Regions from separate parts of the Pseudomonas sp. FME51 genome, predicted to be linked through region 4. Evidence: predicted binding sites of a transcription regulator. Region 4 holds the regulator's gene; each other region holds the start of a gene.

Region 1 (7,980 bases), on a different contig from region 4:
ACCGGCTCCGAGCGTCTGGCGGCGATGGGTGGGTTATATGCTCGGGCGCCCCTGTTGGCTATTCTCTTTGCCATACCCGCACTGTCCTTGGCAGGCATACCACCATTGTCGGGATTCTGGGCCAAGTTCGTACTGGTCAAGGCCAGCCTGGACGCTGGAATCTGGATGGCAGCATTCTTCGCCTTGTTTACCGGTATTTTCACCTTGTTATCGATGAGCAAGATCTGGAATGAAACCTTTCTCAAGGCACATCCTGATCCGCAGAAAATGGGTATGGCGGGCAATGGGCCGCGTGCCGCCTGGTTTACGATCGCTGCGTTGGCGCTGATCACGGTGATGATCGGTCTGGGCGCCGGCCCGGTGATGAACTACGCCATCGCCGCGTCGGCCCAGTTGATAGAGGCGCCAGCCTATCTACAGCTGTTGAACAGAGAGGGCGAATGATGTTGTATCTGCATCTGCTGCTCGCGACGGTGCTGGCCATGCTAATGGCTCAGGCGAGCCCGCTCTACTGGATACTGGCGTTTGCGGCTTTGTACCCGTTATTTCGGCTGTGTGGACTGGCACATGGGCCCAGTCGCTTGTATGCGATGCGCATCGAAGCCGGCGCGATATTCGTACCCTGGTTTACCTATCAGGTATTTCATGCGTCGCTGGACGTGGCGAAGATCGTATTGAATCCGTGTCGGCAGATTGAATCTGCTGTGGTTCGCGTGCCTGTTCAGACGCAGGACAAGCGGTTGATCACGCTGATTGGCTGCTTGCTTTCTTTGACCCCGGGCACACTGGCGCTGGACTACCAGCCGCGCACAGGAGAGATGTTCGTGCATGTTCTGGATACTCGCTCGATAGAGTCCATCAGCGGAGCCATCGCCGAGATAGAGCGGCGTCTCATGCGCTGGGTGCGACCCCTGGGAGGTGGCCGGTGAATGTGGTCCTGGCGGGTCAGGCCTGGGTGCTGCCGCTGGCTGGCGGCATGCTGATTCTCAGCACATTGTTGATAATGTGGCGCCTGCTGGTGGGGCCGAGCAGGCCGGATCGGGCTGTCGCCATCGATGCGTTAACCATGATAGGCGTGGCAGGGGGGGCTGTTCTGGCGCTGATGAGGGAGCAGCAAGTGCTGTTGGATGTGGCCATCATACTGGCGATTGTCAGTTTCCTGGGCAGTGTCGCCTTTGCGTTACTGTTCCTGGGCTCTCACCACAGTGATGACTCACAGGCTCGGCTGGAACAGCGGAATCAGAAGGACAGCGAATGAATGACCTTATCGCCTTTGCCGGCTCGGTCCTGGTGCTGCTTGGAGCGTTGTTCAGTCTGCTGGGAGCGCTCGGCGTATGGCTACTGCCTGATGCCTACAGTCGGATGCATTCAGCAAGCAAGGCGGGCGCCCTGGGGGCAATTCTGATCTTGCTGGGGACGCTGTTTGCTACGGCAGGCCATGCCTGGTTGTTCATTCTGGTGGCGATTGTGGTGTTGCTGCTCACCGCGCCGATGGCAGCTCATGCCATCTCGCGTGCCGGCCATCTGGCGGGCGTACGGCCAAAAGTCGGCCCGCTCGGTGATGCCCTGCAGCGTGACAGGGACCGCAACATCGATCAGTGAGTGGCATAATGCAGCCCCAGATTCGTCCATTGACGCCCACTTCAGATCACAGGCTGCGCAAGCAGATAATCGACATGTACATCAGAGAAATATCAGACAGGCGCCGTGCGCGACGCGCAACGGATTGTCGTTTGCGGGGCCTCGCATGAACGACTGGCACCCGACAGCACCCTTGAACAATCTGCGCCGCCGTGCCGAGATCATCAATGGCATTCGGCGCTTTTTTGCCGAGCGTGGCGTGCTGGAGGTGGAAACCCCCAGCTTATCCGCAGCGGCGGTGAGTGACCCGCACCTGTTTCCCTTTGCCACCGACTATGTTCCCGAAGGTGGGGGGCGGGCGCAGACACTGTATCTGCATACCTCACCGGAATATCCGATGAAGCGTCTGTTGGCTGCCGGCAGTGGTTGCATCTGGCAGCTGTGCCGTGTCTATCGCAACGGGGAGGTCGGTCGTCGCCATAATCCTGAATTCAGCATGCTGGAATGGTATCGCGTAGGCTTTGATCATCATCAGCTGATGGATGAGATTGATGATCTGGTTGACGCTGTGCTGGGGTGTGGACGTTCCCGGCGAGTGACCTACGCTGCGTTGTTTACTGAACATCTGGATGTGGATATCCATGCGTGCGATGAGACGGTATTGGCGGAGCTGGGCGTCAGGCTGTGCGACTTTCGTGGCGAGCTGGATCGTGATGGCTGGCTCAATCTGCTGTTCTCCCACTGTATTGAGCCACAACTGCGGGAGCCGACCATGGTCTACGCTTTCCCCGCGTCCCAGGCGGCGCTGGCCCAAGTCGTGGAAGGTGATGATCGGATACCCGCAGCGGCCCGCTTTGAATTGTTCATTGAGGGTATGGAGCTGGCGAACGGGTACTTCGAATTGACCGACTGGGCTGAGCAGCAACGCCGCTTTGCCGCTGATCAGGAGCAGCGGCAAAGCCTGGAGCGGCCTGTTCTGCCGGTGGATGAGCGCCTGATTCAAGCCATGCAGCAAGGTTTGCCGGCCTGCGCCGGGGTCGCGTTGGGTGTGGACAGGTTGGTGATGCTGGCGCTGGGTGCAGAGCGTATTGATGAGGTCATCGCCTTTCCCTTGCCTCGTGCCTGAAGGCAGGGGCGTCTAGCACAGGGTTCGATGCTCTTCAATAGTTTGAAGGTCTGGAAGCCGGATAGTGGTTCTGTCTGTATCTTTGGCCGACATTTTCTGGATGTCGGCAATATGAATAACAATGAACCGAGTTATCAGGAGCAGCACCGGCCCAGCCGGGAGTTTGCGACCCGCGCGCAGTATCTTGACCATGAGCTGGAAATTCTCGCGCCGCGCCGCTGGCGTGCCAACCTGCCGTTTCGCGATTATCGTTTCGAGTTTGAGGACTGGGTTCCCGCCATGGCGGCGACCATCGGCAAGATTGTCATGGTTGCTGCTATCGTTGGCGCCTTCGCCGGGCCGCTGGGGTTGTCCAGTGAGTTCGTCATCGAAAACGCCCGTTACGAGATGATCATCGCAGCAGTGCTTTTCGTTATTCTGTTTTCCGGCTTCCTGATACCGACCGCCAACCTCGCGGGCACTCATGGGCCGTTGATTCCCATGATTCCGCTGATTGTGGCCTCCGGTGGACACCCCATGGCACTGGGGATTCTGGTCGGCGTATTCGGGCTGGCGCTGGCATTGCTGCGCGGCGGCAGTCTGTTGGCGCGGCTGACCAGTGACGGTGTCTGTGGCGGCTTGCTGTTGTATCTAGGCTTTATCGGAGTCATCGCGCAGATCAAGGTCTTGTTCAGTTGGGCGGAAGGCTTCGGTATGGGGCATATCGCCTTTGTCGTGGTATTTTCCACCATCATCATGTACGCCCTGCTGGAGCATTGGCGGCTGCGTTGGCTGGCCATTCCGCTGGGCTGCATCATGGCCGCTTGTATCGCTCTGGCATTGGGTGCGCCATTCGAATTCACGACCGAGCCGGGAATTCCGAACATGAATCCGGCCTACTGGTGGGGTGAGGAGACCGGTTGGCAGGTCGGGCTGCCGGAACTGCATCATTTCATTGCGGTGGCGCCTTTTGCCGTACTGGCCGTGGCCATGTGGTCGCCGGACTTTCTCGGCCATCGAATCTTCCAGCAGCTCAATTATCCGCCCAAGGCACAGAAAGCCCTGATGAATATTGACGACACCATGCGTGTGGCGTCGATCCGCCAAGTGGTGGGTACCACACTGGGCGGCGGCAACCTGGCCTCTTCCTGGGGTACCTTCATGGTGCCGGCAGCCATTGCCAAGCGCCCGATTCCTGCGGGTGCGGTGCTCACCGGCGTGCTCTGCATAGTGGCAGCTGTCTGGGGTTATCCGATGGATCTGGCGGTCTGGCCGCCAGTGTTGAGCGTGGCGTTGCTGGTGGGGGTTTTTCTGCCGTTGCTGGAAGCCGGCATGCAGATGACCCGTGAGGGCAAGACCTCGCAGTCAGCCGCTATCGTGGTGTTTTCGTCCGCGCTGGTGAATCCGGTATTCGGCTGGTCGCTGACCATGCTGCTCGACAATATGGGCTTCATTGGCGATCGCGAGCGTGGCCAGGGTCTTTGCCGACTGGACCGCTGGGTGATTCCCTCGATGATGTTCGCCGGGCTATGCGCAGTGATGCTGGCTATCGGCATGCTTCCTGGTATACCGGCCATGCTCGAATCGTTCCGCGTACTGGATTGATCTTCTAATGGCCCCGCTTGCAAGGAGCGGGGCCATTGGTGGGTTGCTTCAGGTGGATGGCTCGAGCCGCTCACCCATTTTCTGGCCCATGCGTACCAGACTTCCGGCGGTAAGACTTTCATCCCATCGAGCATGCCCGGGAGCGAACAGCACGATGGCCGTGGAGCCGAGTTTGAAACGGCCCATCTCCGCACCGCGTTCCAGCTCTGGCGCACTGTTACCATAGGCCTCGCTGCGCAGTTGACGTTGTGGCGGAGCGACCAGCCCAGCCCATACGGTTTCCACCGAGGCTACAATCATTGCACCCACCAATACCACGGCCATGGGGCCAGCATCGGTATCGAACAGGCAGACGACGCGTTCGTTGCGTGCGAACAGTTCCGGCACGTTCTCTGCGGTGGTCTGGTTCACTGAAAACAGTTTTCCCGGAACATAAACCATTTCCCGCAATGTGCCACCCAATGGCATATGTACGCGGTGGTAGTCGCTGGGCGACAGATAGACGGTCGCAAACTCGCCACCTTGAAACTGCTCGGCATGTAGCGGGTTACCGCCAAGCAGCTCCAGCACACTGAAACTCTGTCCCTTGGCCTGAAAGATACGGCCATGCTCGATACGACCAAGCTGGCTGATGGCGCCATCAGCGGGGCACAGGATGCTGTTCGCACCCTCATCCAGCGGACGGGCGTCGGGCAACAGGGCGCGGGTGAAGAAGTCATTGAAGCAGCGATAGGCGGTCGGATTCGGCTCGACGGCCTGGCTCATGTCGACCTGGTAGCGTCTGACGAACCAGTTGATAAAGGGGTTTTTGACCCAGCTCCAGGTACAGTTGGCCAGCCCGCCGGCAAGGCGCGATAACAGGTGTTGCGGCAGCAGATACTGCGAAGTGATGAACAAACGATTGCGCATGCGGTAACAGCCTCAGAATTCAACGGGAGTGTCGGGGTGGTTGCCCCATTCGGACCAGGAGCCGGCGTAGGCCTTGACCCGTGGATAGCCAAGGATCTTGGCCGCCAGATAAGTGAAGCCGGAACGGTGGTGAGTCTGACAATGGGTGACCACCTCCCGGTCAGGGGTAATACCCAGCGCCGATAGCTGTTCGGCGAGATCGGAACGTAGACGCAGGCCGCGCTGGGAGTCCATGCCTGCTGTCCATTCGAAATTGATCGCGCCGGGAATGTGCCCGCCCTTGGCAGCCAGCACTTTCTCGCCGCGGTACTCCGCCGGCGAGCGGGCATCCCAGATGATCCGATCCGGATGATCAGGCTCCGCCATCAGCGTTTGTGCCGTCACCGAATGCTCGTTATTGAGCACCAGGGTGGGCTGGGTCGGTTCGGCCTGATGGACTTCCTGTTCCAGTGGGCGATCTTCAGCCTGCCAGGCTTTCAGGCCGCCATTGAGATAGCTGTAACGGGTGTGACCGATACTGTCGAGAATCCAGATGAAGCGTCCGGCCCAACCACCGCCTTCGTCGTCATAGACAATATAATGCAGCTCGGAATGATGGCCCAGCGCCCCGAAAATCTGCTGCAGACTGGTCACATCAGGCAGAAAGCCCGGCGTCGGCGCAGGAGTGGTGATGCTATTGGGTGGCAGATGCACGGCGCCGGGGATATGACCGGCCAGGTACTGCTCTGATTTGCTCAGATCCACCAGCCGGAACAGGCTTGGCTCAAGCTGACTCGGCAGCTGGCTCGGCTCCAGCAGTAAAGGTAATGAGGGCGTGGTCATGGTTTTTCCAATTTCCAGGGAGTTCCTTTTGTTTGTTGAAAAGGATTATACAGAGCAAAAACAACAAAACCGGAATCCAACCTGAAATACCCATGCGATGAATGGCATTATTAGGTTACGAACTGCGCTCAGGATTGCGAGCCGGTCGCCGATATACTACGCAGTGGCTGGAATCGGTCTGCTTTGCGACTCGGCTGACCATAACGCGAACATGGTTATTTCGCTGGGCTGACAGTACGCCAGACAGAATATGTTTATTGGGGATCGCAGTTTTTATGCTGAAAATAGCGGGTTATGTGGTGGTGCTGGTCAGTGTGCTGGGTGGATTCATGATGTCTGGAGGGAAACTGGCCGCATTGTGGCACCCGTTCGAGATCGTGATCATCCTCGGCGCCGCGCTGGGTGCTTTTCTGGTTGCGAACAACATGGCGACGGTTAAGGCGGTGTTTCGCAAGATCCCGATCATCTTCTTCGGACACCGCTTCAATAAGCCTTTCTATCTTGATGTGCTCGGGCTGCTCTATGAAATCCTCAACAAGAGCCGCCGTGAGGGCATGATGGCGATCGAAGTGGATATCGAGGAGCCGCAGGAAAGTCTGATTTTCGCGAAATATCCGGCCATTCTCAAGGATGCCCATATGACCGCCTTCATTTGTGACTACCTGCGGATCATGTCCACCGGCACCATGGCGCCGCATGAGCTGGAGGCGCTGTTCGATGTGGAAATCTCCACGCTCACCGAAGAGCTGAGCGAGCCGTCGCATGCGGTGAATCGGGTCGCTGATGCGCTGCCGGGTTTTGGTATCGTCGCCGCCGTGCTGGGTATCGTTATCACTATGAGCATTCTTGGCGAGGCGGATAACGCATTGATCGGCGAGAAGGTGGGGACGGCGCTGGTGGGTACCTTTCTTGGTATCCTGGCGGCCTACGGTTTTGTCGGCCCATTCAGTGCCGCAATGCAGCATGAAGCCACTGAGGAAGCCAATACCTATGAAGCGATCAAGATGTGTCTGGTAGCCAGCGCGCAGGGTTTGCCGCCGGCGCTGGCGGTAGAGTTCGGTCGCAAATCATTGCTGCCCGATCAGCGCCCCAGCTTTGCCGAGCTGGAAGCCTCGGTCAAGGGGCGCTGATCGGTGAGTAATAACGACCAGCCGATTATCGTCAAGCGGGTCAGCCGCAAGGCCGCAGGACATCACGGTGGCTCCTGGAAGATCGCTTTTGCCGACTTCGCGATCGCCATGATGGCGTTCTTTCTGGTGATGTGGCTGGTGACCGTGGCCACGCCGGAGCAGCTGAAAATGGTCTCTGCGTACTTCAAGGACCCGATCAATTTCGATGGCGGCAGTCCGCATCCGATTGATCTGGGTGGATCACCGGTCCCGGCGCCGCAACGTACCCTCAACGAGATGGTTGCCGATGTCGAGCCGCCTCCGCTGCCGGCGGAACCGGAGGTTGACTCATTGCCAGACAAGATGGAGCTGCGCGAGCTGGATCTGTTATTGCAGGAATTGCAGAACAAGATCGACTCCGAGCCGGTTCTGCAGCGCTTCCGTGACCAGATTCTGATGGAGTTCACTCTGGAAGGATTGCGCATCCAGATAGTCGATGCAGAAAACCGGCCGATGTTCGCCAGTGGCAGTCCTGAGCTGCAACCCTATTTCGAAGAGATTCTGCTGACGCTGACCGACACCATTGCCAAGGTGCCGAAAAAGATCAGCATCAGTGGCCATACGGATGCCATGCCTTATACCGGGCACCCGGACTACGGCAATTGGGAGCTATCGACTCAGAGGGCGAATGCCGCGCGACGTACGCTATTGATCGCCGGCTATCCCGAGCATCAGGTGGCGCGGGTGGTGGGGTATGCCGATTCGGCACTGTTCGATCCGGGCAATCCACTGAACCCGATCAATCGACGGATCGATATTGTGGTCATGAACAAGCGTGCGGAGCAGGAT
Region 2 (7,980 bases), on a different contig from region 4:
TGACCAACATGGAAAGCCAGCTCAAGGAGCAGGGTGCCGGTGAGAAGTTCGACGAGGTGCTGGCGGAAATCCCGCGCGTGCGTGAAGACCTGGGCTTCATCCCGCTGGTCACACCTACCTCACAGATTGTCGGCACACAAGCGGTCATCAACATCCTGACCGGTGAGCGTTACAAATCCATCACCAAGGAAACTGCAGGCATACTCAAAGGCGAGTACGGCGCCGCTCCGGCGCCCTTCAACGCTGAGCTGCAGGCACGTGTGCTGGATGGCGCAGAAGCGATTACCTGCCGTCCGGCGGACCTGTTGGAGCCGGAAATGGACAAGCTGACCCTGGAGCTGCGCAACCTGGCAGCGGAGAAGGGCATCAAGCTTGCCGAGAATGATATTGATGATGTTCTGACCTACGCCTTGTTTCCACAAATCGGTCTGAAGTTCCTGGAGAATCGAGGTAATCCGTCCGCTTTCGAGCCGGTACCAACCGGCTTGGAACAGGCGCCGGCCAGCGGTCAGCCAGGCGAGCCGGGTGTTTACACTGTGACGATCAACGGCAAGGACTTCGTGGTTCAGGTAGCCGATGGCGGCGATATTACCGGTATCAAGCAGTTGGGTGACGTGACTCCGACGGCAGCCAGTGCTGCTCCGGTTGCAGTTGGAGGTGGTGATCCGCAGGTGGCCCCGCTGGCCGGGAATATCTTCAAGGTGCTGGTGCAGCCGGGTGAGCAGGTGGATGAGGGCGATCTCGTCATGATTCTCGAAGCCATGAAGATGGAGACCGAGATTCGCGCCATCAAGTCCGGAGTAATCGGTTCGGTCAATATCAAGGTCGGCGACGCTGTATCGGTCGGTGATACCTTGCTGACCATCGGTTAAGGAGAGCCAAATGGACAAGCTTTCCCAGCTATGGCACACCACCGGGCTGTATCATATGGCGCCCGGCCAGCTGCTCATGATCATTGTGTGTCTGTTTCTGATCTACTTGGCGATTCGCAAAGGCTTCGAGCCGCTTCTGCTTATTCCCATCGGTTTTGGTGGCGTTCTGGCCAACCTGCCGGTGGCGGGTATGGCGGAAGTCGGTGGTCTGCTGAGAATCATCTATGACGTCGGCATCCCAACCAGTGTGTTCCCGCTGCTCATCTTCATGGGTGTGGGTGCAATGACCGACTTCGGTCCCATGCTGGCCAATCCGCGTACTCTGCTGCTGGGGGCAGCAGCCCAGGTCGGTATCTTCGGCACTCTTCTGGGTGCATTGGCATTGACTGCATGGGGGATTCCCGGGTTTGAGTTCACGCTGCGCGAAGCTGCTTCCATCGCCATCATTGGTGGTGCGGATGGGCCCACGTCGATCTTCGTGACATCAAAACTGGCTCCGGATTTGCTGGGACCGATTGCGGTTGCGGCCTATTCCTATATGGCGCTGGTGCCTCTGATTCAGCCACCGATAATGCGCGCGCTGACGACGGAGAAGGAGCGGGCCATCGTGATGACCCAGCTGCGGCCTGTCAGCAAGATCGAGAAGATCGTTTTCCCGTTGGTGCTGTTACTGCTCATCTCGCTGTTGCTGCCTGATGCTGCTCCGCTGGTCGGGATGCTCTGCTTCGGCAACCTGATGCGCGAAAGTGGTGTGGTCGAGCGTCTGGCTGATACCAGCCGCAATGCTCTGATCAATATCGTGACCATCGGTCTGGGTCTGGCGGTAGGCTCCAAGCTGTCTTCGGAGTCCTTTCTGCAGCTCAAGACGCTCGGCATCCTGGTGCTGGGTATGGTTGCCTTCTGTGTGGGGACGGCCGGCGGTGTATTGATGGCCAAGCTGATGAACCGGTTCAGCAAGCACTCCATCAATCCCTTGATCGGTTCTGCTGGCGTATCGGCGGTGCCGATGGCCGCCCGCGTCTCCAATAAGGTGGGTCTGGAGGCGAACCCGCAGAACTTCCTGCTGATGCATGCCATGGGGCCCAACGTGGCGGGTGTTATTGGTTCGGCGGTGGCGGCGGGGATTCTGCTCACCTTCGTCAGCTGACCTTATATTCAGCCGAAAAAAACCCCGCCCAGGTAACTGAGCGGGGTTTTTGTTATTACAGTCGGGGCGGGAGATACCGGCAGGGGCTTTCGGCGCCTGCCGGGTGATCAGCCCTGCTCGTTTGCCAGCAGAGCAATCAATGCATTTTGCTGGCGGCGGCTCATTTCTCTGAAGCGCAGGAGCAGTTCCCGTTCTGGATGATTCAGGTCTTCCAAGCGCTGCTCATTGAGAGTCTGGCGCGTTGGTTGTTCGGGCAGACTTGGAAGATCCAGCATGCTGTGTTCCAGTCGTGCGATGATCTCCGAGTTCATGCTGCGGTGGTGTTGCTTGGCAACTTCGGCAATGCGATCGCGCATGCCTTCGGGAAGACGAACAACGAACTTGTCAGCTGTCCGGCTGGTGTAGTGCTGAAGTGCTGTTTTCATGGGCAACAATTATCGCTTTGGCTAATGAATCGATCCCGGCCAGTTGGAATCCGCATGGCTTCCTGCCATCCAAACCGCCATCTCGTCAGGACTTGGAAAAATCCCTGACACATTGACAATGGATAAGAGCATTTTGCTCAACTTTTATACCCATTTTTTTCAATGGCTGACAAAGTGCCGGAATTACGTCTTATTTTCGTGATGGGTTTCCGGCGCTGGCCATTTGAGATCGAACTTTGGCAGCATTTGTCAAGGTGGTCAAGTCCCGTTGGGTTCGGGTATTATGCGCAGCACAAAACTGATGCCTTTCGGTCATCTGCGCTTGTAGCTCAGCTGGATAGAGCAACCGCCTCCTAAGCGGTAGGTCCCCGGTTCGAATCCGGGCTCGCGCACCACTTCCCTCAGTACCTGTTCCTGACTTCGCTCGTTTCCGGGCGTCGTGGATGCGTCTGCAGCTGCTATCCTGTGTAACGAATGAGTCTTGTCGGACAGCGCCATCATTGTCATGTTTGCCGCATTGTCGGTGCCCAGCTTAACGGGAGTTTCCATTGCCCAGCACTTTCGCCTCCTTTTCGTCGTTGTATTTCTCCACGCTATTGATGCTGCTGGGCAGTGGCCTGCTCAGTACCTATCTTGGTCTGCGTCTGTCAGCTGCAGGCGTAAGTGAGATATGGATGGGCGTATTGATGACGGGGTATTACGTCGGCCTGGTCATGGGGGCGTCTGTAGGTCACCGGCTGATCGCTCAGGTAGGGCATATTCGAGCCTTCGTGGCCTGTGCGGGGGTGGTGACAGCGTCGGTGCTGGGGCACGCATTGACCTCCAGTGTCGAGATCTGGCTGGTGTTGCGCTGGTTGGTGGGCGTGGCGATGATGTGTCAATACATGGTGCTGGAAAGCTGGCTGAACGAGCAGGCGGAATCGCATCAGCGGGGCAGGGTGTTTGCTGGTTACATGCTGGTGACCTTCCTCGGTCTGGGGCTTGGGCAGCTGGTGTTGACGATAATGCCGGAACTCAGCGTGCGCCATATCATCCTGGTGGCCATGTGTTCTTCCTTGTGTCTGGTGCCGGTGGCGGTAACCAAGCGTCTGCACCCCGCGCCCCTGCATCCGGCGCCGCTGGAAATACGCCTGTTCGTCAAGCGTATTCCCCAGGCGCTGGCAACCATAGGTGTGGCTGGCCTGCTGCTCGGGTCTTTCTATGGTCTGGCGCCGGCCTACGCCAGTTCAATGGGGCTGGATACCGAGCATGTCGGGGTGTATATGGCGGTGACTATCGGTGCCGGGTTGTTGGCGCAGTGGCCAGCGGGGTGGTTGTCCGATCGTCTGGACCGCAGCCGGATGATTCAGGTGAATGCGGTTATCCTGACCACGGTTGCTCTGCTTATTGCACTGGTTGCCTGGCCACAGATGTTGCTGCTGTTGACTGCCCTGTTCGGTCTGCTGGCATTCACCCTGTATCCGCTCGCAGTGGCGCTGGCCAATGACCACGTCGAGCAGGAAGAGAGGGTGATGTTATCGGCGATGCTGCTGGTCACTTTTGGGCTGGGCGCCAGTGCCGGGCCGTTACTCGGTTCGGTGCTGATGAAGGTCGGTGGTGCGTCCATGCTGTACGTCTTCATGGCCTGTAGCAGCCTGTTGCTGGTGGTCATTGTCCGGCCCGAGCGGGTCACCGGTAAGCATCTGGTCGATGAAGCGCCGATTCAGTTCATGCCGGCTGCCGGTAACCTGGCCAGCTCACCACTGGCAGCGGCAATTGACCCGCGGGTCGATGAGCAGGTGGTGATCGATCAGATGCAGGAGGAGGTCGATGTACAGATGCAGCCGGTGGATGAGGAAGATGACGACCATCGGCCGGCCTGACGGGGAGTAGGTGCCTGGATAGTCTCTAAAACAGATCTTCTTTGGCCAGGCGACGCGCTTCGCGCTGGAGATAATGCACGAAGCGGTCGATATGCCGCTGCGCCTGTGTGCCGGGTTGGTGAAAGCGCAGGCCTACCTGCGTTGTATCCGTGCCTTCATGGTATTCGCTGTGCCGTATCTCCATGTTGATGTCGAGGCGGACAGTATCGGGCAGCAGCATCCGGCTCAACTCATAGCATTCACCGGCATGCAGGGATTTGGCGTGGTCACCTGATAGCCGGGCCTTGCAGCCGGTTGCGGAAATATCCAACAGTTCGCCTTCGAAACGTCGTTCGTGCTTGGCGTGAATCAGCTCCAGCCGGGTATCGATGCTGCGCTGCACAATGGCGCGATAGGCGCCTCGGCGCTGGTGGTAGGTCATGCGGGCGGGCAGCGGTACATTGAATGCGGGCGTCTCGTCCACCAGCACCTTCTGTGCACCGGCACTGTGCCAGCGCATATGTACGCCTTCCAGCCAGGCATCTATTCGAAACGCTTCGCCTTGATCGGCCCATTTGTCGCCGATATGCGGGATCATTTCATCAAGGAGCAGTGCGCCGTTCAGTGCATCCACTTCAACAATATGGCTTTGAACGATCTGGCTGCGGCCATCAAAGGTGATGTGTAAGGGGGTTCTGGACTGCTGCAGCGTTTTCAGCAGGGACTGGATCTCGATGTTGGCGGTGACGTCTCTGGGCGGCTGTGGGCCGACTTCTTGTTCAAATAACATTGACACGACAGGTTCTCGTTTTTGGAGTCAATGGGCTGGCCTCGGGGCCAGCAACGTCCATATCAGGCGCGACTGATCGGGCGTTGGGATGCCGTGCGCCTGGCGTTTCCCTGGCGATCATACACGTTCTGGCTGGCTTCGCCCTGATTGCGCAGCAGGTCAAGCAAAGAGGAGTTCATATGCTGGCTGTGCCGGATCAGGCGCGCATTGCGCACATTGGCACTCTGGCAGCGCTCGGCGGCAGCCAGGAAGTTGGCGTGGTGCTGAGCCAGAACCGGGGCCTTGAGGGAGTCGATGAAGTCCGTCAGGCTGGTAGTCTCGGGTTTGCCGAGCTGTTCACAGTGTGCGGCAAGTGCTTGCCCATCGGCAGCCAGGGATTCTATCAGCGGGGCCTTGGCCTTGGTCAAAGCGTCAAGGGCGGACATATCCTGGTCGAGCAAGGCCTGTTTCTCCTGATCAAGCAGTCCGCAAAACTGCTCGCAGTGTTGCGTGGCCCGAGCAAAAAGCTCGCTGAAATCCTGCATCCTTCATTCTCCGCTGATTTGCACGGCCACCATCAGTTCACTGTTCGAGAGCGATCAGTTTGTCGGCGATCCGGGTGCTGTCTATCTGGTAGCTGCCATCGGCAATGGCCTGCTTGATCTTTTCGACGCGGGCAGTGTCCACTTCCGGCAATTCACGCAAGCGTTCTTCGATTGCCTGCAGCTGCTGAGCCTGATTGCTCAGGCTGACCTGTGAATCAGCTACGGGGGCACTGGTGTTTTGTGTGTCGGCAGCCGGGCGTTCTGACACCTCGCGTTTGCCGCCAGCTGCGCCAGCCTGGTTGCTGCGTGCGGCGCTATTGGTGCCGCCTGTGTTGAAATCTATGGCCATAGGTTTTTCCTCAGAACCTGTATGTCTACTGCTGTAACGGCCGCAGTCAGCGAAACTTTAGGAATCTGGGCTATAAAATGTGTGATCTGGCGCGCGCTTTGTGCACTTGGGTGGATGACGGCAAGTATAGTCGATTCGATGGGTTGCATCACATAGCCACCTCAACCTGACCGGGGCCGATGATGCGGGCCCGAACCACGCGATCGGAGCGGAGATTGCGTACCCGGATCTGACTGCCGGTACTGCCGCTTTCCAATGCTTCCCCAGGCATGCGCACCGATACCCGGCTGTTGGCGGCACTGATTACCACCTTGTCGCCACGTTTGACCGTTTCGTCCTGCTCCAGCTGATTGGGGCTGAGCACGGTGTCGGCCGCAACGGGTCGGCGCACACGCATGCCGATCGCGCGTTCCGGCCGCATCAGATAACCGCCGCTGATATTCCCCACGTTGCGCTCGCGCAAGGTGATATCCTGCGCCGCAATGACCGCGTGTCGCGGCAGTGGGCGAGTCGTCACCAGTACCTGATGATACAGCTCCACCGTGGCTGGCACGAACAGCCGCCACTGCACATCGCTGTCACAAGTGACGCGCACAGTCACACGCCCGACCGGAATGTCGGGACTTTCCAGGCTCGCCTGAATCGCCTCGGGTGGACACAAAGGCAGCCGCAGACGCGGATCGAGCCTGCTCACTTTTATTTCGAAGCGTGCGTCCCGGGTGCTGCCAGCCAGATGCGTGGCAACTTTATCTTCAAGATAAGTGGTGGTGGTGCCGATAAGCTGATCAATAAGCGGACTGGCACTCAGGCTGCCGGCACTCAGCAGCGCAGCGAGCGCGATCAGTCTGGTTGTAAGTGCCGATAACTGCATGGAATTCGAACCTTGACCTTGGGGTTACGCACGTCAAAATGCCGGCGTCTCTCTATATTGAAGGTATACGCAAGCAAGGACCATGCCGCTCAAACAGTATCCAGAGGAGTTGACGATGGCGGGCATAATGGACTCGGTGGACAAACGCACTCAGCTGGTCGGGCAGAACCGGCTTGAGCTGTTATTGTTCAGGCTGGGCGGCCGGCAGCTGTATGGCATCAACGTGTTCAAGGTAAAGGAAGTGTTGCAATGCCCCCGGCTGACAACGCTGCCCAGGCTGAATCCCGTGGTGCGCGGTGTGGCGCATATTCGCGGCGGCACCTTGCCGATCATAGATCTGAAGCAGGCGACCGGCGGGCGCGCGCTGGAGGATCTGTCCAGCGCCTTTGTCATCATCACCGAATACAACAATCGGGTGCAGGGTTTTCTGGTGCGGGCGGTAGAGCGCATCGTCAACCTGAACTGGTCCGATGTACACCCACCGCCACGTGGTACCGGCCGTGATCATTATCTGACCGCAGTGACGCGGGTGGATGAGCAGATGGTGGAAATCATTGATGTTGAGAAAGTGTTGGCCGAGGTCATCGCCGGAGAAGAGGCCGTACCTCAGCGCGCCGCTGATGCACGGGTGCTTACGGAGGCCGCCAGCCACAAGGTGCTGGTGGTCGATGATTCATCGGTGGCGCGCAAGCAGGTTATCCGTTGTCTGGAAGCACTGGGTATCGAGGTGGTCTCGCTCAACGACGGTAGTGAGGCGCTGAATTGGCTTCAGGCGCAGGCTGATGCCGGGGTGCAAGTGGCCGATTCGCTGCTGATGATGATCTCGGATATCGAAATGCCGGAGATGGACGGCTACACTCTCACTGCTGAGGTGAGAGCCGACCCGCGAATGAAAGACCTGCATGTCATGTTGCATACATCACTCTCCGGCGTATTCAACCAGGCGATGGTGCGCAAGGTCGGAGCGGATGATTTTCTGGCAAAGTTCTCACCAGACGATCTCGCCGAACGGGTTATTCAGCGATTGCAGACGGTAGGCGAGGCATAATGCAATGAGGATGTTCCTCATGCATCTGGACTGGAGCATTGTGTGTGACGGCAGTTGATCAGAGCTTCAACCTGTTCCGGGACTTTCTTGAAAGGACCTGCGGCATCGTGCTC
Region 3 (7,980 bases), on a different contig from region 4:
GCGGGGCGCGCAGGCCGGCCAGTTTGCACTGACCAGATTGCTGGACGAGATACGCCGCGTACGCGATGCCTTTACTGCAATCACTGCCTCAGTCGGCGAATTCGTCGCCAGCACCAGCGCCATCACCGCCAGTATCAACCAGGTAAAGGAGCTTTCCGCACAGACCAATCTGTTGGCCCTCAACGCCGCTATCGAAGCCGCCCGCGCAGGCGAAAGTGGCCGCGGGTTCAGCGTTGTTGCCGATGAAGTGCGCAACTTGGCCCAACGCTCCGCCACGGCGGCCAATTCGATCAACGAACTGACGCACGGACTGGAAAGCCAGTCCAACAGCGTTTCCAGTGTGCTTGATGAGGGGGCTGCCGCGCTCGACAGCAGTCAGAAGCTGCTTGGGGAGCTCGAAAGCGTGTTGTCAGAAGCTGCGAGGCTGGTAAGTGCATCCACCTCGGGCGTTAGCGAAATCGCGTCGGCCGTGCAGGTTCAGAATGAGGGCGGAAAGGAGATTTCACTGGGTATCGAACGCATAGCCAAAATGGCGGAGGAGGGCGACATGGTCTCCCATCAGGTCACATCGGCCGTGGGGTCGCTACGGGAACTGGCAGGGGAGTTGAAAATGTCGGTCAGCCATTTCCGGACATGATGAGCCAGTACTTCCTTAGGCAAAGGAGTCGAGAGCGGACGTTGCGTGTTCTCGACTCCGTCGTCAGGGTTGGCGTTACGGCAGGGTGAAAAGCACCTTGACCTGATCCGTCACCATTGAGCTGTCCACATAGCCGATGGCGTTGGCTTCAGCCGCTACCTTTGCCAGCACGGCAGTGTCGTCACCGACGCTGGGAAGCGGCTGGCCTTTGCCGGTAAAGATCAAACCAGACCAATACGATTTGAGTTGCGATTCGTTCTTCTTGGTTACCGAGGTGTAAAACTTGTCTTTTGTAGGGCTCCAGTCTTTCTGGTCGACACCTGACAGAGACTTGTCCTTGCCTAGAAAAATATTGGCAACCTCAGCCTGGGAGGGCGTGTTGGCGGCGCTCGGGTTGACGATGACGGCCACCTCGGCATGAACCAGCGTTGCGGTCAGACTCAGCATGGCGATGGCGAAAGTTCTGTGCATGAAAAAAATCACTCTACTTCTCCTTAGAATATGAAGTCAGCGCCGATGCTTACGATGTCACCGTCGAAGGTACGCTCGAGCACGCTGAAGTCCGGCACGAAGCCAGCGCTGAAGCCCCGAGTCGATTCCACACGTTTGTACTCGCCCTTCAGGGTCACGCTGGGAGTGAGGCTGTAATTCAAGCCATAGGCCCAGGACGACTGACGACCTGGTTCACCTTTATCATCTCGCTGGGAATAGGTTACATGCGGCAGGTAGTCACCAAAGCGGTGCCCAGCCATGAGGTAGAAGGATTCGATGGTGCTGAGCGGGCTCTGGCGTTTGATAGCTTCAGCGTTGGTCAGCCAGCTGCCGTTGTCGTACTGGTGACCCAGGGACTCGAACTTGCCTTTGAACTTGCCGAATATCTCGAGATTCAGGTCGGATTCGGTATAGCTGTAACGCAGCGTGCCAAAGTTCATGGTTGCCAGGCTTACGCTGCCGGTAACCAGTTCCTTGTAATCCACGTCCAGCGGGCCGTCCAGGCTGTGAATGAATACCTCGCGGTCGGTCGCCTGGCCGTAACTGGCCTGGAAGCTCAGTGTGCCAAAGGAAACGGGCAAGCTGTAAAGAGCATCGACGCCCTCATAGTTGCTAACCGGCATCTCGCTATAAACTTCATCAGGCAGGCGTAGCCAGGGGTAGGCGTAACCCACGTCAAGCGTCTCGGAGAACATAAACGCGCCCGGACGCAGGCGGCCTGCGCGCAGGGTCAACTGATTGTTCACCTGGTAGGCCAGATAGGCCCATTCGACTTCCAGATGCCACTCGTCCTGATCAGCCTTGGCCACCGTCTGGAGGGTTGCGCTGAGCTGGTCGGCTATGCCGTAGGACAGTTGCCCGCCCAGTTTTGACAACTGGTCGCCGCGCCAGGCGTCTGTGGTCTGCCCCTTAATGCCGTAGCCCTTGGCATCGTCGGCTCCGCCGAGGTACGTAATGGCTGCGGTACCGAATCCATTAAAGCGATATTCCCCTGGCTCCAGTGCCATGGCGGAGGTGCTTGCCAGGCAGACGGCCAGACCGAGTAGGTTGCGTTTGTTCATGGTTCTTCAAGCTCCGAAGATAGTGTTATGTGCGAAATTGTGCGGTGGCCGAACGCAGGTTATCCCCTGTGCAGACCAACTGCTCGCCAAGGCGGGCGGTGGCCCCGGCGCCGTGCGCGGTTGCTTGTGCGTCCTGCTGCAACACTTGGGTTTCTTGCTGGATGGAACTCGACAGTCCGATCTGCTCCTGGGTGAACTGGGCAATCCCGGCGTTGAGTTCGTCGATCTGGATGACGGTGCGGGCTATGGTGTCGAGCAGCTGTGTGGCTTCGACCGAACGCTCGATGCTCTCCCGGGATTTCTCGCTGTTGTTATGCATAACGTTGAGCACGGTGTTGGCGCTGCTTTGCAGGCGCTGGATGATCTGCTGAATTTCTGCCGTCGACACGGCTGTCTTCTGCGCCAGGTTGCGTACTTCATCAGCGACCACAGCGAAACCGCGGCCCTGTTCACCGGCACGGGCGGCTTCTATCGCGGCGTTAAGCGCGAGGAGGTTGGTCTGTTCGGCAATGCTGCGAATGACCGTCAGCACCGAGCCCACTTCCTGGGTTTCCTTTTCCAGTTGCTGCATGGCCTGCACCGCACCCATCACGCTGCTGCCCAGGTCGCTGACGCTGATCGACAGGTCGCCGATATGTTTGCGCGCCGTAACGGCCTGACGCGAAGCGGACCCCGCCTCTTCGGAGGCCTGTTTCGAGCGCCGCGCTACTTCCTGAATACGGTCGGTCATGGTCAGGATGTCGCGGCTGATCGAGTTGGTGTGATGCTGCTGGGACTTGGCGCTTTCCTCCGAGTCCTGGGTCAGCCGGTAGAGCTCCTTGGACACGTGACCCAGCGGGCTGGCCGCCTCGATCACCTGGCGCATGGTGCCCTGCAGGGTGTCGAGGAAGCCGTTGAACAGATGGATCATGGCGCCAATCTCGTCGTGTGCTTCGACATTGACGCGGCGCGTCAGGTCACCGTCGCCGCTGGCGATGGCCTGCAGCGACTCGATGACGCCGCGGACATTTGCCATCACGCTGCGGATCACCGTCCAGGCAGCTAGCGACACCAGCACCAGCAAGCCCAGGCTGAGGATGATACCCAGGCGGGTGGTCTCGGCATTGTTCTGGCGTGTTTCCGCCAGCGTTCGTTCGAAGTCCTGATAGGCATTGCTGCGGAACGCGGCAGCGAGCTTCTGGGTTTGCGCGAGATCGGAGGCCATGCGGTCAAGGCTAGAGCGCAGGTCATCAAAGGAGGCGCTGCCACTGATCAATTGCTCCGACGCGCTGAGAGCATTATCAGAATAGGTCAACACGGCTTGGCGCCAGACCTGCAGGTCCTGGAGGCGCTGTGGCTGGCTCTGCAGCAAACTCGCGAGCGCCGTTTGTTGGGTAGCGATCTCCTGGAGAACCTGGCGCGCTTCGCCGAGAATCGTTTGCTCACCGGCTGCGATAGCGTTGTTGAGCAAGCCGGGCAGGCGGGAAAACTGGAAGATCACCGCATCGGCCTTTTCGAGCGTGGGGTAGCTTTGGGACTCCAGCGATTCCAGTCGGTTATCGGTGACGGACAATTGCAGCGACGTATAGGCGACATATAAAACGAGGCCGAGCATGGCGACGGCTGGCGGCATGGCCAATTTGAGATTTAGTGACAGATTCTTGAGCATTTCTGGCCCCCAGGTGAGATGCGAACTAGCGAAGCTGAAGTGAAGTTGAACAGTAATTACAAAAATGTTCACTAAGCTGTTGAGGGGTTTCGGCTGAAAGGGGCAGGACTTTAGCGCCGTGTGACAATTTGTAGTCGCAAGGAGGGGATGATCTGAATAGGGGCGAGCAGAAAGCTGCCTTCAGTCATGGCGCGTCGGTAGGCCAGGTGTGATCGGCAGCGTAGTTAGAAGGCGTGGTCAGGAGGCGTCGATGGGCGAGGCCAGGTGCCGTTGTTCATGAGCGCGTCGAATGCCTCGGTCATGTCGCTGGCCGGGTTGGGATAGTCGTGACGCACCCACCATAACCAGAGCCCGATGAGCGCGCCCACAAAGCAGCGCACTGCTACTTCGCCGCGTAGCTCGTCAGCTTGGTAAAAGCCTTGCTTGCGGTAATGTTCGCGAACCTGGATGAGCAGAATGTTTTCCAGGTGAGCGAGGATAACGGTCTGGGAAGGGCTGTTGAAAAACGAGGTGGTGAGGGAGGCATGCCGCTCGGTGGCTATGAACAACCAGGTCGATGCATCCAGTACAACGCGCTTGTGGCCTGATACATCGACCACCCGGGTAGGAGGCGTGCCGATGCTCTCGTAACCCGCTACCAGGAGATCTTCCTTGTCACGGAAATGAGCGTAGAAGGTTGATCGCGCAACCCCGGCGCGCTCGAACAACTCCTGCACGGTTATATCTCTGAAGTCCTTTTCCAGTGCCAGTCGGTACATGGAATCGAGCAGCCGCTCCCGCGTACGCCGGGCTCTCGCCTTGTGGCGATCACCGGTTTGATCTTCATCGTTGCTGTGTTCCGGGGGGGCTGTCAAAGGCGCGTTCCTGCTGGTCTCTTAAGCGATAGGGTCTTGCGAGATGAGGCTCAGGTTCGAGACTGACACAGGCAGCGTGGACCGGGCAAGTTAAACCCTATTGCGGATTCTGTATTAGAAATCGAACGGATGCGGGATTCCGTCTGTTGTGGCGCAAATTGGTGCGGCTCTACACTCATCTGCGTCAGCAATAAAAACCGGACAATAATAATGAATACCGATAGCGTGACCAATGCGATACCGTCCAATGTGCCTGCTCATCTGGTCCAGGATTTCGACCTCTGGGCTGCGCTTACTGCCCAGGGCGAAAACGCCTACGCCTGGGCCGCCAAGTTGCATGAGAGCATGCCACCCATTTTCTGGGTGCCGAGTCTGGGCTTTCTGCCAGGCACTTGGATTCCACGCCGTTCGGAGGACCTGCGGCGCATCCTCCAGGATCCCGAGACGTTCAGCAGCGCGGGCTTGACGCCGTACCCCATGCTGCTGGGCGAAAGCTGGCGCCTGGCGCCGCTTGAAGTCGATCCGCCGGACCATGCTAAGTACCGCGCGCTGCTGGATCCTCTGTTCACGCCAAAAAAAGTCAATGCTCTGGAAGAGGACATCCGCCAGTTGGCTGGGCAGCTTATAGACGACATCGCTCAGACAGGGCGCTGCGACTTTAATGAAGACTTTGCCAAGCCGTTCCCGACGTTGATTTTTCTCAAGCTGATGGGTTGGCCGCTGGAAGACCGGCCGCTGTTCCAGCATTGGACCCAGACGCTGATCAAGAGCTCGGAGCCCCAGGTGGTGACGGAAAACGCACGGGAAATTACCGGCTGGATTCGGGCACGCATCGCCGAATGCGGGGCCAATCCGGGCGATGATTTCACCAGCTACCTGCTGGCCAGTCAGATTGACGGCCGCCCGTTGACCGATGATGAAATGCTCGGCATCAACTTTCTGATATTCATCGGTGGGCTGGATACCGTTACCTCGACGATCGGACTGTTCTTTCGCCATCTGGCACGCAATCCGGCGCAGCAGGCGCAACTGCGCGCCGATCCGTCGCTGATCTCCGATGCGGTGGAAGAGATGCTGCGTTCCTATTCCATCGTCAATATGCGCCGTACCGTAACCCGGGATGTGCAGATCGGCGAAGCGACGATGAAGAAGGGTGACATCGTGCTGATCAGTACCGAGTTGGCCAACCTCGATCCCGAGGTGTTTGACCAGCCGGAAAAGGTCGATTTCCTGCGTAGCGCCGGGCATGCACCACACATGGCCTTCTCGTATGGGGTGCACCGCTGTGTAGGGTCGCACCTGGCCCGTCGCGAGTTGCGTATTGCGCTGGAACTCTGGCTAACCAAGGTGCCACCGTTCCGCATCGCAACCGGTACCACGCCGCGCTTCAACGCCTTCGGCATATTCGGTATGGAAGAGCTGCATCTGGAATGGGATGTGGAGGAAACCAAATGAAAATCATCGTCGACAACAAGGCCTGTGCCGGACACGCGCGCTGCAATGACGTCGCGCCGGGACTTTATGAGCTCGACGACAACGGCTACATCAGTACCGCTGGCTTCGACGTCGAGGTCGGGCAGCAGGCCCTTGCCCGGCGAGGCGCCAGGGCTTGCCCCGAGCGGGTGATCCATGTCGTGGATGAACCTGCAAACCCCCCCAGGCAATGGGCTGAATAAAGGACAGGAGCAATGAACATGAAACAAAGCTACGACTACATTATCGTTGGAGCGGGGTCGGCCGGCTGCGTGATGGCGAACCGGCTCTCGACCGACCCCAGCGTCTCGGTATTGCTGATCGAGAGCGGCCCGGAGCACACCAGCCCGTTAATCGCGATGCCGCGAGGTATAGGCAAGCTGTTGATGCCCGGCAACCCCCACGTTTGGGATTATCAGGCCTCGCGGGGAGAGGGCATGGCCACGGAACTGTGGCTGAAGGGTAAGGCTATTGGCGGCTCCAGTTCGGTGAATGGGATGGTTTACGTGCGTGGGGCACCTGCCGATTACAACGCCTGGGAGGCGCAGGGATGTACCGGTTGGGGTTGGCAGGATATGGGCCGGCAGTTTGTCGCCATGGAAGATCATCAGCTGGGCAGCTCCGAGTGGCGGGGTGTGGGCGGACCACTGAAGGTGACTGTGCACCCCTCGGGCGATGAGTTGTGCGATGCGATCATCGACGCTGCGGCACATATCGGTACGGCGACCGTCGCGGATACCAATCATGTGGACTCGGTAACGCAAGGCGGGTTCGGTTATCAACCGCAAAACACTTGGAAGGGTCAACGCTTCAGCGCCGCCAAGGCGTTTCTCGACCCGGTGCGTAGGCGGCCCAATCTGACTGTGATGACGGGCACTAATGTACAACGCATTGAGTTCGAGGGGCGCCGTGCCATCGCGGTCCAGGTGCGTGGAAAGGAAGGCAAGCGACGCATTCGCTGCCAGCGTGAAGTGCTGCTTTGTGCCGGTGCGATCGAGTCGCCGAAGTTACTGCAGCTATCCGGCATAGGTCCTGCCCATTTGTTGCAATCGTTGGGAATTCCGGTCATCCAGGATGCCCCGGATGTAGGGCGTAACCTGCGCGAGCATGTCTATATTGCCGCGCAATTCCGGGTGACCCGGGGCAGCTTCAACCATTGCTTCGCCGGATTGGGGCTGGCCCGCTCGGTGCTGAGTTACTTTGTCGGCAAGAAAGGCCCCATGACCCACGCGGCGCATGAAGCAGGGGGCTTCGTAAAAACTCGGCCTGAACTGGAGCGCCCTGATGCGCAGATCGGGGTGAGTCTGTTCTCCATGGATGGCGACGGCAAGACCGTGGCGATTGATAAACAGCCGGGGATAACCCTTGGGGGGTATTTCATGCACCCGCAGAGCCAGGGCGAGATACGCATCGAGTCGGCCGACCCGGCGGTGCCGCCAAGAATTGTCGCCAATTACCTCAGCGCCGAAGCGGACCAGACGGCCGCAATCTCGCTGCTGAAGTGGATCCGCAAGCTGGCGGCGCAACCGTCGCTCAAGCCCTTCCTGGTTGAAGAGTTGACCCCCGGTCCACAGGTGCAGAGTGACGAGGAAATGCTTGCCGCCTTCCGCCGCTTTGGGCAGACGGCGTTTCACGTGGCAGGAACCTGTCGGATGGGCACTGACGAGCACGCTGTGCTGGACCCCGAGCTCAGGGTGCGCGGGGTTGACGGCCTGCGGGTGATAGATACATCGATCATGCCCGCGCTGGTATCGGGCAACACCAACGCGCCGGCCATGGCTATCGCCATGCGTGCGGCGGAAATCATCGCTGGTG
Region 4 (7,980 bases):
CATCAGTGATGGTGAGCAGGATATGATCGCCTTCCTGACGGGCAGCAAGGACCATCCGACCAACCCGCGGTTTACCGGCAGCTTCCCGCTCGTCGGGCATTTCGATGCCATGGTCCACCGAGTTGCGTACCAGATGCACCAAGGGATCAGCCAGCGCCTCGACCAGGTTCTTGTCCAGATCAGTGTCTTCGCCGATCAGTTCCAGGGTGATTTCCTTTTTCAGGCTGCGCGACAGATCGCGTACCACCCGAGGGAAGCGGCCGAACACTTTCTTGATCGGCTGCATGCGGGTCTTCATCACCGAGGCCTGCAGATCAGCGGTGACCACATCCAGATTACCCACCGCCTTGGCCAGCTCTTCATCTTCCCGGTCGACACCCAGACGCATCAGCCGGTTGCGCACCAGCACCAGCTCACCCACCATGTTCATGATGTCATCGAGGCGCGCAGTATCCACTCGCACTGTGGTTTCAGCCGCAGGCGCCTCGCTGACCGGCTCGCTCTTCTTTTCTTCGCGTGCCGGTGTTTTGGGGGCAACGACGGACACAGGCCCGGCCGCCGGCTCGGAAGGAACCGGAGTCGCTTTGACAGGCGCTACGTCAGCAATAACACCGGGCCCCTTACCAGGACCGTGCAGCTGGTCCAGCAGCGCTTCGAACTCATCATCGGTAATAACGTCAGCCACCGATTCCGGGAGGGTGTCGGGCTGAGCCGGTGCGGCTGTGTCGGGCTCGGCACTACCCGGCCCCTTGCCCGTGCCATGCAACTGGTCTAGCAGAGCTTCAAACTCGTCATCGGTGATGTCATCACTGGCAGCAGCAGGCGCTTCGGGCGTCGAGTCTTCTTCCGGTTTGACGTGCAGCGCCTCGAGCAACAGCTCGAACTCATCGTCCGTGATATCTCCGGCTTCCGGTTGCACCTCGGCAACGCTTGGCTCTACGGCAGGAGCTGCGACCTCTGCAACAGGCCCAGCGGTATCGGCAGCAGGCTGCGCCAGCACTGACAGCGCAGACAGCAGTTGCGGCTCAGCAGGCGTGAGCGCCGCACCTTCACGCACCTGGGTGAACATGCTGTTGATGGTATCCAGGGTTTGCAATACCACATCCATCAGCTCGGCATCGACCTGACGCTCACCCTTGCGCAGGATATCGAATACGTTTTCGGCGATATGGCAGCAGGCCACCAGCGCATCAAGCTGCAGGAAGCCAGCACCACCTTTGACGGTATGAAAGCCACGAAAAATGGCGTTGAGCAGATTGGTATCGTCGGGGCGGTTTTCCAGGTCGACCAGCTGTTCCGACAGCAATTCGAGAATTTCCCCAGCTTCTACCAGAAAGTCCTGGAGAATTTCTTCATCCGCATCAAAGCTCATTTAGTACTCCCTCAGAACCCAAGGCTGGACAGCAGGTCGTCGACCTCATCCTGTCCCGACACCACATCATCCCTCTTATCGGCATGAATCTGCGGACCTTCACCCTTCTGCGATGATTTTTTTTCATCCAGCTCGGAAAGGTTGTGCTGAATACCCGCTATCCGGTCGACCTGGCCGGCCATGCGCACCAGATTCAGCAGACTCTCCTCAACATCATGCACCAGAGTGATGACGCGCTTGATCACCTGACCGGTCAGATCCTGGTAGTCCTGAGCCATAAGGATATCGTTCAGGTTCGCCGATACTTCGCCGCTGTGCTGCTCGCTGCGCTCGAGAAACGCCAGAATATTGCGTGACAACTCACGGAATTCCGCCGCGCTCATCTCCCGCCGCTGCAGCCGTGCCCATTCGGCACGCAAGGTTGCCGCCTCGCGGCCGAGCGCCGATACCACCGGCGCACTGCTCTCGACCAGATCCATGGTCCGGTTGGCAGCCTTGTCCGTCAGTCTGACCACGTAGTCGAGGCGGTCAGAGGCGTCGGAGATCTTCGATGCTTCCGCGGCTTCAGCTTCGCTATCGAGCGTACGCACAGTGTCGATCTGGAAATTGATGATCGAGTTGTGCAGCGCGCGGGTAAGCTTGCCAACCTCGTAATACAGGCCGCGGTCGCGGGCCTGATTGATCTCGTGGATGACCAGGACTGCCTCGCGGTAATCGCCGTCTTCAAGGTGATCCACCAACTTCCGGGCATTGTTTTTCAGGGAATGCTCGAACTCATCGGCGATCGTCTGGCCGGGATTACTGCTCAGTGCCATCTTGCCCCCGGAAGTCATCTGGCCTCGACCCGCTCAAAAACCTTCTCGATTTTTTCTTTCAGCGCTTGGGCAGTAAAGGGTTTGACTACATAACCATTGACGCCCGCCTGGGCCGCCTCGATGATCTGGTCGCGCTTGGCTTCTGCCGTCACCATCAACACCGGCAGATGCTTCAAGCGTTCATCTGCACGCACCGCACGCAGCAAGTCAATCCCGCTCATACCCGGCATATTCCAGTCGGTCACCAGAAAATCGAAGTTGCCGCTTTGCAACATCGGCAACGCCGTGGTGCCGTCATCGGCTTCTGCGGTATTGGTGAAACCGAGATCACGCAACAGGTTCTTGATAATGCGTCGCATCGTCGAAAAATCATCGACGATGAGAATTTTCATGTTTTTGTCCAAGTGGACCTCCATACAAACCAGAAGAAGTGCAGTCACCTTGCACTCTGCGAAACTGTTGCCACTGACCAGACGTAACGCTGGGAAACCCGAATCAACCGTCGCGCCAGTCGGCCATACGGCCGCGCAGACGCGCTGCGCACTGACTGTGCAACTGACTGACCCTGGACTCGCTTACGCCGAGCACCGCACCGATTTCCTTGAGGTTCAACTCCTCGTCGTAATACAGCGACAGCACCAGCCGCTCGCGTTCGGGCAGCTTGTCTATCGCTTCGGCCAATGCCTTGCGAAAGCGCTCGTCCTCCACCCCATCAAAGGGCTCATGATCGGAGCCGATCTCGGTTGGCGCGCCGGCCTCCAACAGGTCTTCAAAACTGAACAACTTGCTGCCAGCCGTGTCATTGAGAATCGCGTAATAATCTTCGAGGCTCATGTCCAATTCGGCCGCAACCTCGTGATCTTTAGCATCACGGCCAATTTTCGCCTCAACGGCACGGATTGCACTGCTGACCAGGCGGGTGTTGCGATGGACCGAGCGGGGGGCCCAATCACCTTTGCGCACGTCATCCAGCATCGAACCACGAATGCGGATCCCAGCATAGGTCTCAAAGCTGGCACCCTTGCCATGATCGAACTTGCGCGAGGCTTCCAGCAAACCAATCATGCCAGCCTGAATCAGATCATCCACCTGCACACTGGCGGGCAGGCGGGCAAGCATGTGGTAGGCAATACGTTTGACCAGCGGCGCATACTGCTGCACCAGGCGGTCCTGCTCAGTGGCAGCCCCCATGGTACGCGCATACATATTGACGCCGCCCCCTGCCCCTATGCTCATGACGGTATTTCGGCCCGCTGCACCAGGCGCTCGACGAAGAATTCCAGATGCCCGCGCGGACTGGAAGGCAATGGCCAGGCGTCGACCTTGCGGGCGATGCCGCGGATGGCCAGCGAGGCCTTGCTCCGCGGGAAAGCCTCGTATACTCCGCGCTGCCTCTGCGCTGCCTTGCGGATGGATTCATCGTAGGGCACGGCACCAACGTACTGCAGAGCCACTTCCAGGAAACGGTCAGTCACCTGCAGCAGCTTGTTGAAAACATTATGCCCTTCCTGCGGGGTGTGAACCATATTCGCCAGTACCCGGAAGCGGGTCACGCCGTGGTCGCGATTGAGCAGCTTGATCAACGCATAGGCGTCGGTGATCGAGGTCGGTTCATCACACACCACCACAATGACTTCCTGGGCGGCGCGGACGAAACTGACCACCGAATCACCGATGCCGGCAGCGGTATCGACAATCAGCACATCCATGTCATCGCCGATGTCGCTGAACGCCTGAATCAGCCCGGCATGCTCACGTGGCCCGAGATTGACCATCTCAGCGGCCCCCGAGGCCGCGGGCACGATACGTATTCCACCCGGACCCGTGATCATCACTTCGCGCAGATCGCAGTTGCCTGCCAATACATCCGCTAATGTCGCCTTGGGCCGCAGCCCCAGCTGCACATCGATATTGGCCAACCCCAGGTCAGCATCCATCAACACCACGCGACGCCCGAGTTCGGCCAGCGCCAGGGACAGGTTGATCGACACGTTGGTCTTACCGACGCCGCCTTTGCCGCCGGTAACTGCGATTACCTGAACCGGATGATTGCCCATCTATACTGTCGCCTTTATCAAATCGTTAACCTGCGCGCTGACTATGGAGTATACCGGCAAAAACATCGGCCATGGTCTGGTCGGCTGCCACCTCGTTGCCTGCCAGACCTACGGCGCGACTGACCAGCTGATGTCCGACACCCCGTGCCAGATCATCGGGGATGCGCTGGCCATCAGCCACATAGGCTACCGGGAGACGTTGCTCCATAGCCAGCCCCATGGCCTCGCCCAGCGTGGCGGCCTCATCCACTTTGGTCAGAACGCAGCCCACCGGGTTGCAACTGCGGTAATTGTGCCACGCCGCCTTGAGCACTCGATATTGACTGGTAGCCGCCAATACCAACAAGGTGCTGATACGCGAGCCTTGCGCTGCCAACTCACTGAGCTGACCGCGCAATTGCGGATCCTGCGCCTGCAGCCCGGCCGTATCCACCAACACCAGACGCTTGTTACCGAACTCCTCAAGGACGTCATTCAGACTGTTCTGCTCATCCACCACCCGTACCGGTATGTTGAGGATTCGGCCCAGGGTGCGCAACTGCTCATGCGCGCCAATGCGGTAGGTATCCATGGTCACCAACGCCACACTCTGGCTGCCGTGCTTGAGCACGTAGCGCGCCGCCAGCTTGCCCAGCGTGGTGGTCTTGCCGGCACCGGTCGGCCCGACCAGGGCAATTACGCCGCCCTGATCGATCAGCTCTTCCCGCAGAGCGGGAATGCCCTGGGCCAGATGTGCCAGCAACAGGCGCCAAGCTTGGCGTATGTCGGTCACATCGACCACCTTGGCCAATAATTCCTTGCACAGCTCCGGGGGCAGTCCCAGGTGCACCAAACGGCGCCATAGGCTGGCCTGCCGCGGCTGATGTTGATTGACCTGCCCCCAGGCCAGGCCACCCAGCTGTGATTCGAGCATGTCGCGCAAACCGGCAATTTCCGAACGCATAGCGTCAAAATCATCCGTCGCCACAGGAGCAGGCTTGGCTGCCGCCTCTATGGGTGCTGTTGGCGCTGCACGCTCACTGTGCAGCCGTTCCAGCAGATCACGCGCCACTGGCGAGCCTTGCTCTGCAGCCTGGCGCATGCTGTCACCGAATAATTGACGGTTCACACTGGGGCCATCGGACGGACGCTCGCCTTCCTGCAGACTGGCTCGGGCGCTGATGATGCGCTCCTGGGTCTTCTTCAGCTCCAGATCCAGGCCGGGCGTGGGCGGTGTCAGGCGCGGCGCTTCATAATCCAGCGCCGCAGTCAGCTCGACACCACCAGCTACCCGCCGGTTGGCGATGATGGAAGCATCCGCTCCCATCTCATCGCGCACCAGTTTCATTGCCGAGCGCATGTCTGCTGCAAAAAAACGTTTGACTCTCATGGCCTGACTCACCCCTGTGTAAATCAATTCTGTCCGACGGTGGCAACGATGGTGACCTGCTTGCTATCGGGTATTTCCTGGTAGGACAACACCTGCGCTCCGGGCGCCGCGTATCTGACGAACCTTGCCATCATGTTGCGTACCGGACCGGCGACCAGCAATATCGCCGGCTTGCCCTGCATTTCCTGACGCTGCACCATATCGGCAAGCGATCGCTGCAGCTTCTCCGCCATACCCGGCTCCAACAAAATGCCGTCATCATTGCCCTGACCGGCCTTCTGCAGACTCTGAAGCAATATCTGTTCCAACCTGGGCTCCAGGGTAATTACAGGCAGCTCGGACTCAAGCCCGACAATGCTTTGCACGATGGAGCGGGATAAGGCGATGCGCACCGCGGCGATCAAAGCGCCGGTATCTTGACTCTTGCCCGACTGGTTCGCGATGGCCTCGGCAATGGTACGGATATCCCTTACCGGTACCTGCTCCTGCAGCAACCCCTGCAACACCTTGAGCAGGCCGGACAGGGAAATGATTCCCGGCACCAATTCCTCAGCCAGCTTGGGCGACGCCTTGGCCAGCACCTTGAGCAGCTGCTGAACTTCCTCATGGCCGAGCAGCTCATGGGAATGCTTGTAAAGAATCTGGTTCAGGTGAGTGGCGACCACGGTGCTGACATCCACCACTGTGTAGCCCAGAGATTGCGCCTGATCCTTGTGCATGGGCTCGATCCACACGGCTTCCAGGCCAAACGCAGGGTCTTTGCCCGGAATACCCTTGATCTCACCGAACACCTGACCCGGATTTATTGCCAGCTCACGGTCGGCATGCACTTCGGCCTCCGCCACGCCCACCCCCATCAGCGTGATGCGATAGACGTTCGGTGCCAGATCCAGGTTGTCGCGGATATGCACGGACGGCATGAGGAAACCCAGGTCCTGTGACAGCTTCTTGCGGATCCCCTTGATCCGCGCCAGCAACTGCCCCCCCTGACTGCGATCGACCAAGGGGATCAGCCGGTAGCCGACTTCCAGCCCAACCATGTCCACCGGGGTGACATCATCCCAGCCCAGCTCCCGGCTTTCCGGTCGCTGCAACGCCGGCAGCTGCGCCTGCTGCTCAACAGCCTGCTCCGCCTCAGCCTTGATCCGCTGCCGGTTGGCAATGAAATAAGCGCCGCCAGCGGCCATGGCTCCCAGACTCAGAAAGGACAGGTGCGGCATACCCGGAATCAGGCCCATGACGATCATGATCGCCGCCGCGATACCCAGCGCCTTTGGGGACGCGAACATCTGCCGCTTAACCTGACCACCCATATCTTCGGAAGTGGAAACCCGCGTCACCATGATGGCAGCGGCGGTGGACAGCAGCAGCGAGGGAATCTGCGCCACCAGGCCGTCACCGATGGTCAGCAGCACATAGATTTCACCGGCCTCGGCAAAGCCCAGCCCATGCTGCGCCATGCCAATGGCCAGACCGCCAATGACGTTGATGAACAGGATCAGCAGACCGGCCACCGCATCGCCGCGAACAAACTTGCTGGCACCGTCCATCGAACCATAGAAGTCCGCTTCCTGGGCCACTTCCATACGGCGAACCTTGGCTTCTTCCTGATCGACCAGACCCGCGTTCAAGTCAGCATCAATCGCCATCTGCTTGCCGGGCATGGCGTCCAGAGTGAAGCGCGCACTGACCTCGGATATGCGTCCGGCCCCCTTGGTCACCACCACGAAGTTGATGATCATGAGGATGGTAAACACCACCAGACCGACCACGAAGTTGCCGCCGATCACCACTTCGCCGAAGGCCTGGATCACCTTGCCCGCCGCATCTCCGCCCTCATGCCCGTGCAGCAATACCACCCGGGTCGAGGCCACGTTGAGCGCCAGGCGCAGCAAGGTGGCCACCAGTAGAATGGTTGGGAAGGCGGCAAAATCCAGTGGCCGCAGGGCGTAGGCACAGACCAGCAGTACGACCAGTGACAACGCAATATTGAAGGTGAAGAACACGTCCAGCAGAAACGGCGGGACCGGCAGCATCATCATGCCGAGCATGGCCAGCAGCAAAATCGGCACACCCAGGCTACCGTGGCGCAGACCCGCCAGATTGCTGCGCATGGAGCTCATCATCTCACCACGATCGACTGGCATTCCCCTGAGTTACCTCAAAACAATAAATTGACGAAAAAGTTCCGTGGACCTACCCAAAGCAAGAACTGTTCCATAATGCCAATAAAACCCATCATCCAACCTGGCTGCCCGCAGGGCTGTGCCCAGGCAAGCTTCAAAGGCTAGAATGCCGACGACTTTCTGCCATCAAGCAAGAACAACAAATGCTGTATTTTCTCTGGTCACTGCCCGCCCTGGTCGT

The links. The regulator FliA, encoded in region 4, starts transcription of late flagellar genes. The targets are predictions, from matches to a motif close to CTAAAGTTTNNNNNNNNNNNGCCGNTAA.
Region 1: motA (flagellar motor stator protein MotA) is a predicted target of FliA. The motif match lies at 6,150-6,177, and genes of this name have one in related genera.
Region 2: flgM (flagellar biosynthesis anti-sigma factor FlgM) is a predicted target of FliA. The motif match lies at 5,982-6,009, and genes of this name have one in related genera.
Region 3: INT39_RS08050 (methyl-accepting chemotaxis protein) is a predicted target of FliA. The motif match lies at 3,925-3,952, and genes of this name have one in related genera.

The regions. Positions count from the first base shown of each region.
Region 1 covers NZ_JABUYN010000002.1:185,263-193,242, forward strand. The annotation lists gene INT39_RS05245 (proton-conducting transporter membrane subunit) at 1-444, shown strand, start outside; gene INT39_RS05250 (Na+/H+ antiporter subunit E) at 441-929, shown strand; gene INT39_RS05255 (monovalent cation/H+ antiporter complex subunit F) at 926-1,258, shown strand; gene mnhG (monovalent cation/H(+) antiporter subunit G) at 1,255-1,602, shown strand; gene epmA (elongation factor P--(R)-beta-lysine ligase) at 1,748-2,707, shown strand; gene INT39_RS05270 (DUF3360 family protein) at 2,819-4,291, shown strand; gene asd (archaetidylserine decarboxylase) at 4,340-5,200, opposite strand; gene INT39_RS05280 (rhodanese-like domain-containing protein) at 5,213-6,022, opposite strand; gene motA (flagellar motor stator protein MotA) at 6,298-7,152, shown strand; gene motB (flagellar motor protein MotB) at 7,156-7,980, shown strand, end outside.
Region 2 covers NZ_JABUYN010000002.1:393,310-401,289, forward strand. The annotation lists gene oadA (sodium-extruding oxaloacetate decarboxylase subunit alpha) at 1-872, shown strand, start outside; gene INT39_RS06255 (sodium ion-translocating decarboxylase subunit beta) at 883-2,019, shown strand; gene INT39_RS06260 (Arc family DNA-binding protein) at 2,127-2,444, opposite strand; tRNA gene INT39_RS06265 (tRNA-Arg) at 2,763-2,839, shown strand; gene INT39_RS06270 (MFS transporter) at 2,993-4,306, shown strand; gene INT39_RS06275 (flagellar brake protein) at 4,332-5,075, opposite strand; gene INT39_RS06280 (flagella synthesis protein FlgN) at 5,138-5,599, opposite strand; gene flgM (flagellar biosynthesis anti-sigma factor FlgM) at 5,637-5,948, opposite strand; gene flgA (flagellar basal body P-ring formation chaperone FlgA) at 6,097-6,819, opposite strand; gene INT39_RS06295 (chemotaxis protein CheV) at 6,935-7,867, shown strand; gene INT39_RS06300 (CheR family methyltransferase) at 7,912-7,980, shown strand, end outside.
Region 3 covers NZ_JABUYN010000003.1:314,193-322,172, reverse strand. The annotation lists gene INT39_RS08065 (methyl-accepting chemotaxis protein) at 1-637, shown strand, start outside; gene INT39_RS08060 (phosphate ABC transporter substrate-binding protein) at 713-1,108, opposite strand; gene INT39_RS08055 (porin) at 1,132-2,190, opposite strand; gene INT39_RS08050 (methyl-accepting chemotaxis protein) at 2,216-3,838, opposite strand; gene INT39_RS08045 (TetR/AcrR family transcriptional regulator) at 4,063-4,692, opposite strand; gene INT39_RS08040 (cytochrome P450) at 4,903-6,147, shown strand; gene INT39_RS08035 (ferredoxin) at 6,144-6,368, shown strand; gene INT39_RS08030 (GMC family oxidoreductase) at 6,381-7,980, shown strand, end outside.
Region 4 covers NZ_JABUYN010000008.1:147,678-155,657, reverse strand. The annotation lists gene INT39_RS15090 (chemotaxis protein CheA) at 1-1,372, opposite strand, end outside; gene INT39_RS15085 (protein phosphatase CheZ) at 1,384-2,187, opposite strand; gene INT39_RS15080 (chemotaxis response regulator CheY) at 2,202-2,579, opposite strand; gene INT39_RS15075 (RNA polymerase sigma factor FliA) at 2,683-3,417, opposite strand; gene INT39_RS15070 (MinD/ParA family protein) at 3,420-4,244, opposite strand; gene flhF (flagellar biosynthesis protein FlhF) at 4,270-5,613, opposite strand; gene flhA (flagellar biosynthesis protein FlhA) at 5,637-7,739, opposite strand; gene INT39_RS15055 (L-lactate permease) at 7,943-7,980, shown strand, end outside.